3 regions of the Chryseobacterium sp. GW821-FHT04C04 genome follow, and region 1 is predicted to be linked to each of the others. Evidence: riboswitches for the same ligand, from Rfam matches in the RefSeq annotation. Region 1 holds a riboswitch; each other region holds the start of a gene.
The links. A riboswitch is a leader RNA that binds a small molecule or an ion and turns the genes downstream of it on or off. The one in region 1 is predicted to bind cobalamin.
Positions count from the first base shown of each region.

Region 2: linked by a shared signal. The riboswitch ahead of AC07UM_RS04790 (T9SS type A sorting domain-containing protein) and the one ahead of AC07UM_RS18845 (acyl-CoA thioesterase) in region 1 are both predicted to bind cobalamin.
Region 3: linked by a shared signal. The riboswitch ahead of AC07UM_RS10595 (TonB-dependent receptor plug domain-containing protein) and the one ahead of AC07UM_RS18845 (acyl-CoA thioesterase) in region 1 are both predicted to bind cobalamin.

Region 1 covers NZ_JBWKTO010000005.1:435,464-441,181, reverse strand. The annotation lists gene AC07UM_RS18865 (PspC domain-containing protein) at 1-512, opposite strand, end outside; gene AC07UM_RS18860 (PadR family transcriptional regulator) at 524-853, opposite strand; gene AC07UM_RS18855 (XAC2610-related protein) at 1,395-2,090, shown strand; gene AC07UM_RS18850 (HD domain-containing protein) at 2,099-2,689, shown strand; gene AC07UM_RS18845 (acyl-CoA thioesterase) at 2,746-3,129, opposite strand; cobalamin riboswitch at 3,246-3,424, opposite strand; gene AC07UM_RS18840 (hypothetical protein) at 3,458-4,258, opposite strand; gene AC07UM_RS18835 (ATP-binding cassette domain-containing protein) at 4,289-4,951, opposite strand; gene AC07UM_RS18830 (GEVED domain-containing protein) at 5,379-5,718, shown strand, end outside.
Region 2 covers NZ_JBWKTO010000001.1:1,070,918-1,076,635, reverse strand. The annotation lists gene dnaG (DNA primase) at 1-1,350, shown strand, start outside; gene clpP (ATP-dependent Clp endopeptidase proteolytic subunit ClpP) at 1,462-2,148, shown strand; gene AC07UM_RS04790 (T9SS type A sorting domain-containing protein) at 2,364-3,437, opposite strand; cobalamin riboswitch at 3,537-3,730, opposite strand; gene AC07UM_RS04785 (esterase-like activity of phytase family protein) at 3,966-5,234, shown strand.
Region 3 covers NZ_JBWKTO010000003.1:140,757-146,474, forward strand. The annotation lists gene AC07UM_RS10585 (cell surface protein) at 1-491, opposite strand, end outside; gene AC07UM_RS10590 (YncE family protein) at 506-1,639, opposite strand; gene AC07UM_RS10595 (TonB-dependent receptor plug domain-containing protein) at 1,636-3,669, opposite strand; cobalamin riboswitch at 3,779-3,964, opposite strand; gene AC07UM_RS10600 (transporter) at 4,057-5,004, opposite strand; gene AC07UM_RS10605 (cytochrome-c peroxidase) at 5,015-5,718, opposite strand, start outside.

The DNA.
Region 1 (5,718 bases):
ACGATCCAAAGGATTACATATAAAAGACCGATCAGTGAAGATGAAATGGCTGCTGTGAAAATTCCTAATACAAAGATTCCCAGCCAGATTGCTCTCATTGCGGTAATATCCATTCCTACATACTGAGCTAAACCTGCACAAACTCCGGCTACTTTTTGTTTTTCCGGGTCACGGAACAGTTGTTTTTTATCGGAATAATAAGTTCCTGAATTGGTATTTCTTGTAGATGTTTTTTCAGAAAAATAAGCCTCTTCCTGTTCTTCAATTTTTTCAGGGCTTCCGATCTGTGCGATTACCTTTTCTACGTCGGTATCGTTGATTACTTCACGTTTTCCCAGAGAATCTTTGAAAATCTCCACCATTCTTATTTCTATGTCATGCATTACCTCATCAGCCTCAGAAGCGTCCAGTGAGCTTCTCAGAGCATTCAGGTAGTCGCTGAGCTTTATATATGCGTGTTCTTCTATGGTAAAAGAAAAACCTGCGAGTCCTATTGAGAGTGTCTTGTTCATAGCTTTGTTTTTTAATTTTGTTGGGTGATTTGGTTTACTGAGGCTGTCAGCTCATTCCATGTGTTTTGAAGTTCATCCAGAAAGAGTTTCCCTTTTTCTGTGATCTGATAATATTTTCTGGGTGGTCCTCCTGTAGATTCTTCCCATCTGTAAGAGAGAAACTCTCCGTTTTTAAGTCTTGTAAGAAGAGGGTAGAGGGTCCCTTCCACTACATCCAGTTTTCCTTTTTTCAGTTCATCGATAAGATCGGAAACATACATTTCTCTATTATTGATGAGACTTAGAATACAGAATTCCAGAATCCCTTTTCGCATTTGCGCTTTGGTATTTTCGGTATTCATCTTTGATAAGTTTTGTTAATTAGTTATATTTTTAGAAAAATGCCCCTAGCTAGTTGAGCCTATTCTAATTTTACATTACAAAGATATGTAAATTAAATGGTAATATGCAATACAAAGTAGTGAAATTTTTAAAATAAAAAATATAAATAACTGATAATCAATTTTATAATTTTTTATGGAGATTTTTATGAGAATAAATTTGAGTGAAAAATGGGTAAAAATCTCTCAATTTTAAAGAAATTGAAAGAAATGCAGGGAAAGAAATCATGATTCATTAATTATTACTCATGACCGATTACTTATTACTCATATCATAGCCCTGATAGCAGCGGTTACCCCACAGCGGGTTGGGTTTTAGGCTTGGGGCGAGGAGTATGAGCGGATAGCGGGAAATAGCTTCTTATCAACAGATATCCTTTTATTTGAAGGAATAAAGCTGTTACAAATTCTGAGAGATAATGAGATTGATATTTTGAGATCGGTATTATGATTCGTATTTTTGTTAGCAATAGAAAACACTTAAATCCAAATTACTATTACCATGAATATTTTAAATAAGTATAAGAACTTATCGGCTTTTCTTGTATTGGGTCCTTTATGTTTCGGGCAATATCAGTTTGAAGTAAAAAATGCGTCAAAAAACTATAGTGCTATCATCAAGGTAGAAAATTGTTATGACAGCCGATGCAGTGGGAAGGGGACTGTGGAGCTGTTTGATAACAGAAACAGTAAGGTGCAGACTTTTGTTTCCGATGACCTTGTTCTGGAAATAGAAGAAAGCCAGAAGCTGACCCCGGGGAAAATGATTCAGTTAACGAAGCCGCAAAATTCTGTGATTATAGATGATTTTAATTTTGACGGAACAGAAGACATTGCCATAAGGAACGGAAATATGGGGAACTATAGCGCTGCTTCATACGATGTATATGTGTTCAATAGTACCAGAATGGCATTTGTGAAGAGTAAAGAGCTTACGGATCTTGCTTCCAATTCCCTTGATATTTTTGATGTTGATGCCAAGCGCAAACGCCTCATCGCCTATGGAAAGTCAGGATGCTGCAAAATTTTTACGATGGAATATGTCGTAATTCCGAATAAAGGACTGGATATGGTCTTTGAAAAGGAAGAAGATACAACCAATGAAGATCGGGTAAAAGTAATAACGAAAGAAAAGATCAATAATAAATGGAATACCAAAACAAAGGTATATCCTGCAGATCAATATAATAGAAAATAAGAAGTAAGATGAAAATTCAGAAAGAAATCGATTTTATCCTGGCAGTGGATGCTTTGAAAAATGTACAGAGAAGGAATTATAATGCAGACGATTCCCGAAGAGAAAATACAGCGGAACACTCCTGGCAGATTATCATTCTGGCTCAGATACTTTATCCATATGCGAAAAACCGTACCGATATAGATTTGTTAAGGGTGATAAGAATGCTATCCATTCATGATCTGGTGGAAATAGAAGCCGGAGACACTTTTATTTTTGATGAAAAAGCAATGGTAGGAAAGTTTGAAAGAGAGAAAGCATCTGCTCAAAAGATCTTCGGAATTCTGGATGAACCTTTACGTTCGGAATTCTTTAATTTGTGGCTTGAGTTTGAAGAAGAGAAAACACCGGATGCTGTTTTTGCGTGTGGAATAGATAGAATCATGCCATTTATCTTGAATTCCCATACTTCAGGAAAGAGCTGGACAGAAGCCGGAGTAACAGAAAAGCAAATCAGGAATATACTTGAAAATGCAATCACAAGAGCTTCAGATGAAATGGGAGAGGCTTTTGAACTGCTGCTGAATAGAAGTCTGGAAACAGAAAAAGTGGTAAAATAACTTTGATAAGAATATAAAAAGCTTCGGGCGGCCAAAGGCCGCCCGAAGCTTTTTATTTATAGTATTTGGATTGGTTTCTTGAATTCGTCTATCGCTACAAAAGTGAAATCACCTACAATGGCTTTTTCTCTTTCATAGGAATACATTTGCTCGGTGTAGATCTCAACGTTTACTTTCATACTGGTTTTTCCTACGTATGACACTTTTCCGATCAACTCAACAATCGTTCCGGCAGGAATAGGTTTCTTGAAATCGATCTTGTCACTGCTCACTGTTACCACTCTTTTTCTTGCAAATCGGGTTGCGGTAATAAAAGCTACTTCGTCCATCAGCTGCATCGCTGTACCTCCAAAAAGGGTATCATAATGATTGGTTGTGTTAGGGAAAACCGCTTTAAAGATTCTGGTTTCGGATGCTTCAATTCTTTCTTCTGTAGTCATATATCATTATTAATTAAAGCGAAATAAAATGATATTAAAATAACAGAACAATGACAGGAACTTATAGAATTCCTGAAACAATCCATCAGATCAATACAACTTCAAATCGCGAAAGTTACATGTTTAAGAAAAAGGCAGGTCTCCTGACTCGTAACATCTTTATCTCCTTCCCATGCCTCGCACAGTGGATCCTTGATAAAGATTTCAGTTACTTACAGTTGCGCGACAGTCCGTGATTTTCACACGGTTCCCTTTTAATCTGCAGTGATGCAGAACCAATTTCTGTGATGAATAAGTGTAAAACTTTTCGAGTGCAAAAATAATGAATTTATTCCGGATTATGGTAAATAATCTGGCTGATTACTCTACCTTTCTTGATCGTCCAGAGAGTGGTATATCTGTTCTCTCCTGAACCATTTATCATGTATAGGAAAATATTGTCGCTGTCAAGAGAGGTTACTCCAATATTCTCAAAATCCATGGTAGGCTGGAACATGTTTTTGATCGCTTCTCTTACAAAGACAGAACCTCTTCCGGGCTGCTGTACTCTGATCGATTTGATCTCGGTCATTCCTTCAGGAAGGTCGTTTCCAATTCCCCAGGGCTTTACTTTATCGATGGTAAGAAGTTTTCCTTCTGCATCTTTTTCCTTTTTACGGTAGCCGGCGTTGGAAGGATAAACATCAATCACAACCTTGCTTCTTTGGGCAGTAGGAATTTTCGGATCAGAATTGTCTGTGAAAATAAGTGATCTTCCGTTTTTAGATTTTGAAGGAGTATACGCCGGAAGCTGATCGATATAAGCAATACGTTCTTTATTGACCATTCCTTCTTTATCAAGAGTTTCATAACGTACAAACGGTTTGTCATCATCCTGTTTTTCAGGATATTTGATCCAGATCCATTCTGTCTCTCCGGGAGCAGGCTTTACATAAACGAATACATCACCTTTACGCATACGGATCTTGTCTACAATTTTTCGGTAATTGTCTTTATGAACCCGTACATTGGCATATCCCTCTTCAGCTTTTACAACTCCGAAAGGAACCTTATTCTGTCCTTTTACAAAGGCTAAAGAAAAAATACTGAAAGCGGATACATAGAATGCTTTGTTTATGAAAGTCATCATGAAAATTTTTTGATCCCCCAAATATATAAATTAAATGCTTTTCGGGAGATAATTATACCGCTGCAGTTCTTTAAAATCTTGTATTTGTTTCAGATGGCCGTCAGAAAGCAGATATATTGAGTCTGAAATATCCAGAACATCCTGATAATTATGGTCAGAAATGATAAAACCTTTATCGTTTGATTGTTGGCGAATGGTTTTCTTTAATTTTTCGCAAACTTTTGGAGAAAGACTGTGAAATGGTTCGTCCAGTAAAGCAAAATCAGCTTCAGAATGAATGATCATCAAAGTTTCAATAAGTCTTTGCTCACCTTTGGAAAGGTTTTTAGGCTTTTCATGAAGAAATGGATATATGAGTTCTGAGGAAAATAAGAGGTCTGTGTTTTCTTTATTACAGAAAAGAGGAATCAGTCTTTTAACGGTTTCGTATTTAGGGAGAAAGAGGTTCTGCGGTAAATAGGAAATCCTGTTTTTCCGGTCTGATCTATTTTTTAAAACTTTGTCATCACATCTGATAAACTGAGTATCACTGCTGATAACGCCGAAAATGATTTTTAATAAGGTTGATTTTCCGCTTCCGTTTCTACCCAATAGCCCTGTAATTTGACCCGTTTCACATCCAATATAAATGTCCTGCAAAATTTTTCTCTCATTGAAGGATTTTGTTACACTGTCAATATGAAGTTTACTCATAAGAATAAGGTTATAATTTTTACAATCAGACTCAATGAAACAGTTCCGCCCCAAAGAAAGATTCTTGAAAGTCCTACATTGGCGTAGAAGTAATATTCGTTTTTAAACCTTAATTCATACATAAAGTAATGAAGGACTGGTAAAATTAAAAGAAAACTTAATCCAAACGTTTCAAACCCGAAGGGAAGCAAAAAAGAAATGAGCAATGAAAACAGCAGGGTGGGAAGTACTATCTTTTTATAAAAAATCCAGAGAATAGAAAAGTTTTTGATCATAATAGTAACAATAAAAATGAGATGCCAATGAAATGTATCTTTTATATTTTTAATTTCAAATGTATTGGAAAAATACAATAATATTTGAAGTAAATGTAAAGTATATTCCGGAAAACTCCTTATTTTTCAAGGGAATTTTAAAACTAATAAACATGACCAAAAAACTACTTTATGTATTCTCTTTTATTTTGGGAATTTCCAGCTTTCAGGCAGAAAACAAAATAGAAGAAGGATCAAAATCTTTATTCTATTGTGATACAAATGCCCCAGCGGATGTTCTGGTATCAAACATTACTCTTACTTCCGCAACGGTTACCTGGACTGCAGATCCCAATACTCCGGATAATACCATCAGATACAGAATACCTGGAACGACTACCTGGATGGCAGTGACTGCTGTATCGGGCCAAAACTCCTTTACTATTACGAATCTGCAGCCTTGTACGGTGTATGAAGTACAAGTCGCAAAAAGATGTAACACGATAACGGGAA
Region 2 (5,718 bases), on a different contig from region 1:
TTTTCAGGGAGGGTTTTAGGTTTTGGAGCCAGGATTCTTAAGAGTAATGTCAAAACAGCAAAATACCTCAATTCGCCGGAAACGGAGATTTATCATAAATCCAATGTTCTTTATGGATTAAACCAGAGCAAGCAGTCCATTTCAAGGAAGAATGTCTGTCTTTTGGTGGAAGGATATATGGACGTGATCTCTCTTCACATGTCCGGAATTGAAAATGTAGTGGCCAGTTCGGGAACTTCTTTAACTACCGAGCAGATCAAACTGATCAAAAGGCTTACGGAAAATGTAACCATTCTTTTTGATGGTGATAATGCAGGTATTAAAGCCAGTTTCCGAAGTATAGATATGCTTTTGACTGAAGGAATGAATATCCGTGTATTGCTTTTCCCTGATGGAGATGACCCGGATTCTTTCGCCAGAAAACATCCTCAGGAATACGTTGAAAAGTATATCGAAAATGAAGCGATGGATTTCATCGACTTTAAAGCGGAAATCCTGTTGAGAGATGTTGGAAATGATCCTATTAAAAAGGCTGAAGCAATAAGAGATATCGTGAAATCGGTTTCTTTTGTACAGAATGCACTGAAAAGGGAAGTCTATCTTAAGGAAGTATCCAATAAGTTCGGACTTTCTGAGCAGAGTCTTTTCAATGAGCTAGGGGTTCAGAAGCAGATCACGCAGAATCAGACTCATCATGTGCAGCAGCAACCGAAGGAAAATGTTGCTCCTAAGATGGAGATTGTTCCTTTGGATAAGGAAAAAGAAGATCCTTTTTTGTTCGATGTATTGTTTATGGAGAATAAACTTGTAGAACACATGCTGGCATTTGGAGATATTGTTCTGAAACGTAAAAATGAACAGGGTGAAGAATATCAGATTACAGTCATTGAGGAGATTCTTCATCATTTTGAAGAAGAGCAGTATGCATTTTTAGTCAAAGGAAATGAAATCATTATCACTCAGGTAAGAGAAGGAATTCAAAAAGACGAGCTCAGAAGTGGAAACTTTTTTGTATCTTTTATGGATGAAGAGATTACCACAAAGGTTGTAGATGCTTTGATTCCGTTGGATGATCTTGAAAATTGGGCTTCCAGAAACATCTATCCACCCAATTACGGAGATAAAGTGGCGGATCAGATCCAGGGAGATGTTTTATTGCACAAATACAGATATATTGATTATTTAATCACAGAAACGGCAAAAGAACTGGATCAGTACAGCAATACAGATGAAGGAAAATATTATGAACTGATAAAAAAGATTACCTTACTGAAACAGGCTTCCATCAGATTGAGCAATATTATCGAATATTCACCTATCAAAGGGATTTATGTAGATCGTAAGAGATAGTTTGAAGTCAGTTTTTTTTGATATTCTGTGACAAAAAGTCCTATAAAATTTTAGGAATAAATATTGTAATTTAAACTTCAGGAATATTTAAAAATAATACATAATAAAAATATGGACATTAAAAAAGAATTCAGAGATTTCTCTGTAAAGCACTTAGGAAATAACGGTTTGGTTACCGATCAGTATATGGGAATGTATGGCCCAACGAATCTTACTCCGTACATCATGGAAGAAAGAAGATTAAACGTTGCTCAGATGGACGTTTTCTCCCGTTTGATGATGGACAGAATTATCTTCCTGGGAACAGGTATTGATGATCAGGTAGCAAACATCGTTACGGCACAGCTTTTATTCTTAGAAAGTGCAGACCCATCAAAAGATATTCAGATCTATATCAACTCTCCTGGTGGTAGCGTATATGCCGGTTTAGGTATTTATGATACGATGCAGATCATCAAGCCGGATGTAGCGACAATCTGTACAGGTATGGCTGCTTCTATGGGAGCTGTATTATTGGTTGCCGGAGAAAAAGGAAAACGTTCTGCGCTTAAGCACTCAAGAGTAATGATCCACCAGCCTTCAGGAGGTGCTCAGGGAGTAGCTTCAGATATGGAGATCAACTTGAGAGAAATGCTGAAATTAAAGCAGGAGCTTTATGAAATCATCGGTCACCACTCAGGACAAACGTATGAGTGGGTAGAGAAATCTTCTGACAGAGATTACTGGATGACTTCTGAAGAAGCTAAAGGTTACGGAATGGTAGATGAGGTTCTACAAAGATCTACAGAGAAAAAATAATTGATTATAAAATCATAAGAAACCGCACCCATCTGGTGCGGTTTTTTGTTTACCACAAAAGTTTTTTCCCGGAAAATTAAAACGCTTACAAATACTGGAGACGTAAAATTCCCCTCTTCAGGAGGAGTGAAAATTCAAATAATTTTTGACGGGGTGGTTTTACGTGTAGTTCTGGACATATCCTTATAAAAAAAGCGCCTTTCAAGGCGCTTTCTCTATTTCTTAACCATTTTATGGATCGTAGTACTTTCAGCAGTTTTAATTTCAACAAAATAAACCCCTGAAGTTAAAGACTGGATCGTAATCTTTGCTTCCTGAGAAGTCATTACCTTCTGTCCTGTGGCAGAATACATATTCACTTCCTTCAGTTTCTCAGCAGTTTCAATCTGAATAAAATCACTTGCAGGATTAGGATAAATACTGAATTTTTTCTTATTCACATCGGACGTTCCCAGTGTTGCATTAGATGCTTCAGTCGGGGTAAATGGTCTTCTCTGTCCAAAACTCAATCCCAACCAGTCGTTGTTGCTCAACTGAATCTGAGAAAGGTTAGTTTTGGTTTGCCAGCTCGACAAGTCTTTTCCTTTATACAACTTCCAGCTATCTGATCCGGAAGCGTTCCCGGTGAATGAATTCAATGATAAATTGGAAATCTGATTATTGACGGATGTAACATTAAAATAGGAAGTCTGTGACTGGATCAGTTGTAAAGCCTGTTCAGCCGTTATACTTCCATTATATTTTATTCCAAAGACAAAAGAATTGGCACTTCCGTTGGCATTATCAGTTCCAAAATCGATTACGATAAGACTTGTATTGCTTCCTGTTCCAATCCAGTTGGTAACCTGAGATGGAGTATACCATGTAGAGCTGTAAGCTGCAACGGGAGTAGAGGGAGGAGTATCGTAATGATCAAGACCATATGCCACTCCATACCATTTTCCGTCAACCAATGGAGTATACCCTACACCATTGTTCCACGTCATGTTTGATGCGCTGGGCCCAGACCATGTTATCCAGCTATCATCAGTAGTGGAGGTGTGATGATTATAATTCAGAATAGAAAGATATCCTGTAGGAATGTCAACCTGCATTTTGGATTCTGCGGCCACAATTGCATTGATAAGATCTTCCATCACTAAATCATTGCTATCAAAACGATATCCCCACGCATAAGAATTGGGAGTATTATCGTCATTAAAATCAGCAATGAAATAGGCCTTTTTAGAACCGGTTCCTACCCAAAATTTGATGTCGTTTTCTGTGAATTGGGCCGACAATAACTGCATACAAAGCAGTAAGAAAAAAAGATAGATTTTTCTCATGATATAATTAAATTAAAGTTTTATTCCCGAAACTTATCTTCAGAGTAAAAATAATTCCTTCTCTGAAGCCCGTATCTTAAGGCAGGTCTCCTGGCTCACATCTTACAGCTTCCTTCCCGGATTTTCAGACCCAGTGGATATTGTTGTGCTATAAGTTTAAACAGTTTACAGTTGCGGGTACAGCCCAAGATTTGAATATTATTCTCACTTGATTCCCTATTAATGAACATTGTTCAGCCTTAAAAAACGCTGCAAATATATCATATAAATAGGTGAGTCCGTTTTGTGAATTATTTTTTTTTAGAGATTCTTAAAAAGCTGATTTTCATATTAATTAATGATTGGGTTGAATGATTAATGTTTTATTTTAAAATTCAATGTTTTTCTGTTTATATTCAATTCATTTTGAGGTTCCATTGTTAAAACACAATTATCATTATATTCAAGATGAGTTTACAATCAATTTATACTTTCGCAGCCATAAAAGTGAATATGAAAAAATTACTATTGTCTGTTGTAGTGCTGGCAGTATTGGCTTCATGTAAAAGTGATGATGATACCACAATGATTAACCAGGATATTAATTATTCCAAACTCCCTCAGGAGTTTCCATTTACCAAATTGGCTACGATAAACGGAGTAGATGTTATCAATGGCGGATTTGGCTCCGGAGCTGCGGCTCACCCTACGAGAAAAGGCGAATTTTATGTCATTACAGACAGGGGACCCAACACGGACTTCCAGAATGGAAAAAAATTCTTAACCCCTAACTTTACTCCTACCATTATGCATTTTAAAATCAATGCTGATGGAAATGTAGAGGTGATCAAATATATTAAGCTTAAAAATCCATCGGGACAGCCTATTACAGGCTTACCAAACCCTGTAGGAATGGGGAGTACAGGAGAAATAGCCTATGATGCATCCGGAAATGTTCTGGGTACGGATACATATGGCCTGGACAGTGAAAGTATTGTTGCTGCGGCTGACGGTACATTTTGGGTTTCTGATGAATATGGTCCGCATATCGTGCATTACAGCGCAGATGGAGTAGAAATGGAAAGAATAAGCCCGATAGGTGTAAATACAGGAACAAGAAAATTACCTGCTGTTTTAGCCAAAAGAAGGGCTAACAGAGGAATGGAAGGACTTGCTATGACCCCGGACGGAAGAACATTGGTTGGAACAATACAGTCGATGATGTATGTGCCCAGCAAAGCATTGGCAACCAATACTAGCTTAACAAGAATTGTCACATTTGATATTATTACAGGGCAGACCAAGCAGTTTTTATACAAACAGGATGGAGGCGCTTCTGACTCGGTTTGTGATATTACGGCATTAAGTAATAATGAATTCTTAGTGATTGAAAGAGATGGAAATTTCGGATCTCAGGGAGGGCTTAAAAAGGTATACAGAATCAACCTGAGCAATGCCAGTGATGTAAACGGAGCTGATATTAATGCTGTAGACGGGATGAAAGTGAACGGAAAAGCTTTAGAACAGTGCTCATGGGATGAGATAACCAATGCAGGGATAAAGACTGTCACCAAAACATTGGCAGTGGATCTGGTTGCAAAATTAGGTTATGAACATGATAAATTTGAGGGAATTGTTTATTTAGGAAACAATAAACTGGCTGTTTTCAATGATGATGATTTTGGAGTAGTAGATGACGGGAACGGAAATCCTAAAGCAAAAATTCTGCCTAAAACAGGAAAGGTAGATAAAGGAACAATGTATGTAGTCGATTATCAATAGTTAAATGTTATCTGAAGATATAATAGTTGTTTGAGTTAAAATATTGATTATCAGTTGTAATTTTGATAATTTTGTATTGATAATAATTAATCTCCTTATTACTTTAAGATAATATCTAAAAAAATAGCAATTAGCAATATTTATATCGGAAAACGGAATATTCAAAAAGCTTGCTGTTATATATTAAGGGCTGTCCAAACTTTTTGGACAGCCTCTTGCTTTTGAGATTAAGGAGTGTCTTTATCTTTTTGATGATACTCGAACTCGCCGAACAGGCGGTTCTTCATACGCAAGAAGATGTTCTTCTCACACGTGTTGTTTTCATTAAGGAATTAAAAAGTAAGCATCCTGTTTCCTTTGATACAGAAAGAGAACTTTTGAAATCAGTTTTTATAAGAGCACTCTTCTGTAAGAATGATTCAACAGACGAGTATTATCTCAAATTGAAAGAAGAATTGCCAAATTTCATGCGTGTTCTTGAAAC
Region 3 (5,718 bases), on a different contig from region 1:
CCAAGAGTGATCATGGTAGAATTACCCCCTACCAATGATTCGTTTGCTTTCTGAAGCATATTTGCGGCTGTATATCCTGGTAAATATTCCGGAATTTCGTTCATGAACTGTCCTACAGCAGGACGAAACTCCAATACTTTGGCAATATATTTACTGTAAGGAGTTTTTTCTTTGGTAACGATGATTTTTGAATGATAAACCTGCTCGGTTCCTTTATTGTTTATTTTTAAAGTCAAAGGATAAGCATCAGCTTTCGTACTGATAAATTCAAGTTCTGAATTTTGAGAAATAATAGAATCATTAATACTCCATACAACTGATCCTGAAGCATTAGTAGGAATGCTCAACACTCTAAAACGTTCAATGGTATAGGAGTCATCAAGACCATTAAATGTAAATTCATCTTCATCATCATGTTTACAAGCTATCACACCTATCAGGAAACATGATAAAACTCCGATTTTTAAATAAGTAAAGGTATTTCTGTTCATTTCTTAAAGTTTGGTTATTTGTATAAAAAAGCGAAGTGGGCAGGGATATTTCCACCTTCCGTTTTCCATTTAAAGTGTCCGTTTTTATCAAAGCAGTACACAAACCCCATTGATACGTAATTTCTGGCGTCTGTCATATAAATATCTTCTGTGATGGGATTTACTGCAATTCCGTAAGGTGTTTTAATGGCATCTTCATATTCTTTATCAAAAATTCTGTTGGCGATGATCTGTTCTGTTTTTACATCAATGATCCCAAAGCTCTTTTTATAACTGTGGGTATTGTAATTGAATTCGTTTCCGTAGAAATAAAGTTTATCATTGACTATCGTCATTTCACTCACAGAGAGATTGAAATTTTTCTTCACAGTTCCCGTGGCCGCATCTATTAAATAAAGACTGGAAGGAACGTTATAATAATCTCCTCTTGAGGTTACATACAGATCACCATAATTGTCTTTTTTAATGTGGTGAAGGTTGATGGCCACATTTATTTTTTTGAGTTCAGTAAAAGTATTCAGGTCTATTACGGAAACGGTATTATCATAATCAGGGGCTTTGTATCCTCCGGAATTGGCAACAAATAATTTATTTCCTACAATCTCCATTTCTTCCGGCTGATAGCCCACTACGACTTCCCTCTGGATGGAAAGAGAAGTGGTGTCAATCTCCACTACTTTTCCTTTAGGTGCTTTTGGATTAATAGCTACAGGTCCGGCATAGCTGCTGGCATAAGCTTTCCCGTCTTTAAAGGCAAGATATCTGCAGTTTTGTAATGGAATAGAGGTAATACGCTTGGCTGTTTTAGCATCCAGAACTTCAATTTTGTTGGAAACATTGACAACAATGTAGAGTTTACTTCCGTAGACTTTGATATCATTTCCTACATCTCCCAGCTCTTTTACGACATTGGGGTTAATTTCTGCGTAGATATTTCGGTAATAGGTTCCTTTGGTGTAATCAAAAAAATCCAGGGTACATTTATTGCTTCCCATATTTCCTTCATTCAGCATGTAAAAGCCTTTTATAACAGTATTTTCTGAGGGAAGTCCTTCTACCACTTCCTGACGGACGATGACGTCATCTGTACGGCATGAAGTAAGAAAAGCTAATACAAGAAATAGAAAATAAAAGTTTAGTTTTCTCATAGGGTGAAGTTTAGAATAAGTTTAAAGTTTCTTCCGGGCATTGGATAATTGATGACAACATCATAATATTGGTTGAAAATATTATTCATTTCAAGGCTTACTTTAAATTGATGATTGGCCCAGTTGAATTTTTTCTGAACAGACAGATCATGAGTATACCATGGCTGTACATAATTGTATTGAATATTGTCCTGGTTCACATCATAGCGTTTTCCTACATACATTGCACTGTAATTGAAACTCCAGTCTTTATAGTCTGCCATCAGGCTGAATGATCCGCTATGCCAAGGTGTATAAGGGATCTGATTCTTATAGAATGTATCCTCCGGATCAGTCATATCCCTTGCACTTTGATAAGTGTAGGAAAGCAATGGTCTAAGTTTTACTTTCCCCAGCTGCATTTCCGTCTGAAGATTTACATCTGCTCCAATGATTTCAACCATTCCCAGGTTCATCATCAGCCAGCGGAACATACTTCCGTTAGGTGCGGCTACAATTTTATCCTGCACCTTGTTATAATAGCCGTCTACTTTAGCATAAAAGCTTTTAAAGAAGTGGTTGTTATAATTCTTCTGATAGGTAAATCCTACATCATATTGATTGGTAAATTCCGGTTTCAGATACGTGTTTCCGATATTGGTATAATACAAATCGTTGAAGGTTGGAAGTCGGAAAATCCTTTTATAGAAAGCTCTAAGAGTAAGCTCCGGAATGATCTCAGGCTGATAGCTCATAAATACGGCAGGTGTCCACTCTCTTGCATCTCCCGGTCTTTTGTTTTTTCTTACTTCTTCAAAGGTAAAGGTTCCTAAAAGGCTTCCCAGAATTTTGAATCTGTTCCACTGATATGTTGTTGCCAATGCTACCAATGTGGTGTAACGTGTAGGATAAGAAAAGTTATCCAGATTGGCATCCAGATTATTGTACTGAAAATCTCCACTCAGACTGACATCCCAATTGGGTGTGATAGAATAGATATTGGATGAGGAAAGATAGAGTTCTCGTTGGATATAGGTGTTATCGTTATAAATAATAGACTGCGAACGAACCGTATCCATGAAATGGGTATAATCGTAAGCAAATTTTGCTTTCAGCTGGGTTTCAAATTTTGGAAACAGCTTTTTTCGAAGATTAGCCTGTACAAAATAATTTTCATCGGAAAGTCTTGCGCCTCTCCCTCCAAAACGACCATTGACAATAGGTGCCGGCATGCCACGGTCTGAAATATAACCATAACCTCTGATGTTCCAGCTTCCGTTATTTAAGGTTCCGTTGAGAGAAGTTTCAAAACGCTTTGCTTTGATATCCGAGTCCTGTCTCTTTGCGATGGTATCATAGGCCTGTTGTCCATCAGGATATTTCTTAGCATACCGGAATCTATAAATTCCGTCACTCTGCATAAATTCTCCACTGAAGCTGGCAGAAACTTTGCCTGAAATCTTCTGCTCTAATCGGAATGATGGATTGAAAAGATCAATGGAAGCACTTTTTGCTCGTATAACCAAATTTGTTTTTCTTGCTCCTTTAAATACAGGAGTTTTAGGCTGTAAATAGATAGATCCCGAAGATCCGAAGTCTTTTGCCGGCTGGAAGATTTCACTTTTCTGCCCGTTATACAATGATATTTCTTCCAGATCATCCAAAGAATATCTTCCCAGATCTACCAGTCCGTTTTGGGCATTTCCCAGTTGAATCCCATCATAGAAAACACCTACATGCTGGCTTCCCATACTCCGGATATTAATGGTTTTCAAACCACCCAAACCACCATAGTCTTTGATCTGAACGCCGGAAAAATACCGCAGAGCATCTGCTACAGAATGACTGTTCAGTCTTTCCAGCTGCTCGCCCTGTAAGGTTTGTGCCGGAAGGATTTCTTTAAAATTCTTTTTGTAAAGATTGATTCCTTTAATGGTCTCTTCCTCCAGACTATCTTTTTTCTTGGTTTGGGAAAACAAAAGTTGAGATGTTATCACCAGTATTGTGAAAACAGCTTTATGAATTGTAGAAGTAGTTAGTTTTGCTGCCATTAGCTCATTTAAGATAATGATGACACTAATGGATATAAGAAAACAACGACAAAGCACAGCTATCACTGCACAGAATCATTGATGTCCTAAGCTTTATTCCACGAAAGCGTCAAACGATTATTTTCTGGCAGGTCTTCTGACTTACTCCATTTTTGAAATCCTTCCCATAAAAAAAACAGTGGATATATTTTTCAAAAATCTTGGTGTGGAGCTTACAGCAGCGGGTCTGTCCCGGATTTTCACCGGATTCCCTTTTAAGAGCTTTTTAGGGCTCACCAAATTTCGGCAAAGATAAAGAATTATTCCTAACCCCCAATTAAAATCATGATTCATAAACAATTAAAGCTCCCGAAGGAGCTTTAACATCATTTTATTAAGGGTTTCACTTTAAATTCCAATATTCAGGAAAATACTGAATCTCGACTTTGCTTCAATATCTCCGCCTGCCAACCGGGTATACATAGGAAGCATGAGTTCAGTTCCCAAACTTAGCTTTTTATAAGAGGCTTCAAATCCTAGTTTCCCATACAAAGCACTTCCTGCAGTATTGGGTAAAGCTTCATCGAATTGTTTATTCTGGGCATACACTTCTCCCTGAACGCCCGTCTTTACAGAAAAAATAGATTTTTCATTTCCCGCAACCTGGTAAAAACCCGTCGCAGCATAGTTCCATTGGTTTCCAAAACGGTAATTTTTCTTATTTTCCGTCTTGATCGTATAGTCTGTATTGACCATTACTGCCACTTTATCTTTCTGAAACTTATAATTCAAAGCGGCCTGATAATCCCAGCTTCCAGTTCCCAGCTGAAAACTCGGATTGACACCGGAAACTCCTTTTTCATCAAATTTCCCCAAAGGAATTTTCACTCCTAAACCTCCGCTCAGATGGTGGAAATTATCTTTAGAGCTCATCAGCTGGTAAATTCCCATCAGATTCAGATCCCCTATTCCATTGATTTTGATATCTCCCTGTAAGGTTTTCTTTTCATGGAAATGGAAGGGCAGACTTGCATATACACTCAGCTTTTTAGTCAATGGAATTTTCCCCCAAAGCTGCAGGGTATTGAAATACTGATCCTGCGTAAGATCTTTTACAAATAAATTTTCTTTGGCTTTGTAATGCTGGGCAAAGTATTTGATTCCGATAAACTGTGGGTTCAATAAAGATTCAAAGCCTGAAGATCCGTTTCCTGCTGCACAGCCGCAAGCATCACAATCATCATCAAAATCGAATCTGCTAAAGGTATCCGGAGCACTATAAGCACTGTCTCTAATGGTATTTGCCTGATACAGATTAAACAGGATCAAACTTAGTATCAATATAATCTTCTTCATTTTTTATAAATTATTCTGCAAATTTTGGATTGGATATAAAACTTTTGTCTGACAGTGTTTTCAGGAATGCAATGATCGACTGTTTTTCCTGACTGTTCATGGTAATTCCTATATGACCGTTCTGTTTCAGCTGTGGATCCAGATTGGCATTATCTTCTACCTGATTCGAATAGAAATTAAGGACCGCATCTAAGGTGTAAAATCTCCCGTCATGCATGTAAGGTGCTGTATATTCTACATTTCTTAAACTCGGAACACGAAATTTCATCCAATCTACCTGATTAAGGGTTACCCTGTACCGTCCTGCATCCTTAAATTCCGTGTTATAATACATTCCTGTATTCCGGAAACTCTCATCAGTAAACAGTTCTCCGCTATGACAGGAAGCGCACTTCTGCCCGAACAAAGCCATTCCCTGGGATTCTGCTGAAGTTAGTTGCTCTTTTCCCTGCTTGAATCTATCATATTTTGAATCTGCAGAAATCAACGAAGCCATAAACTGCGACAAAGCTTTTAGAATTCGTTCTCCTGTAATTGTTTCATCTCCATAGGCTTCTCTGAATAATTTTTTATACTTCTGATCATCTTTTATCTTTGAAATAGCGTCCGGTATGGAGCTGTCCATTTCATTAACATCTGTAATCGGGCTGATGGGCTGTTCATTCAGATTATGGATCACTCCGTCCCACATATATCGTTTCAAAAAAGCCATAT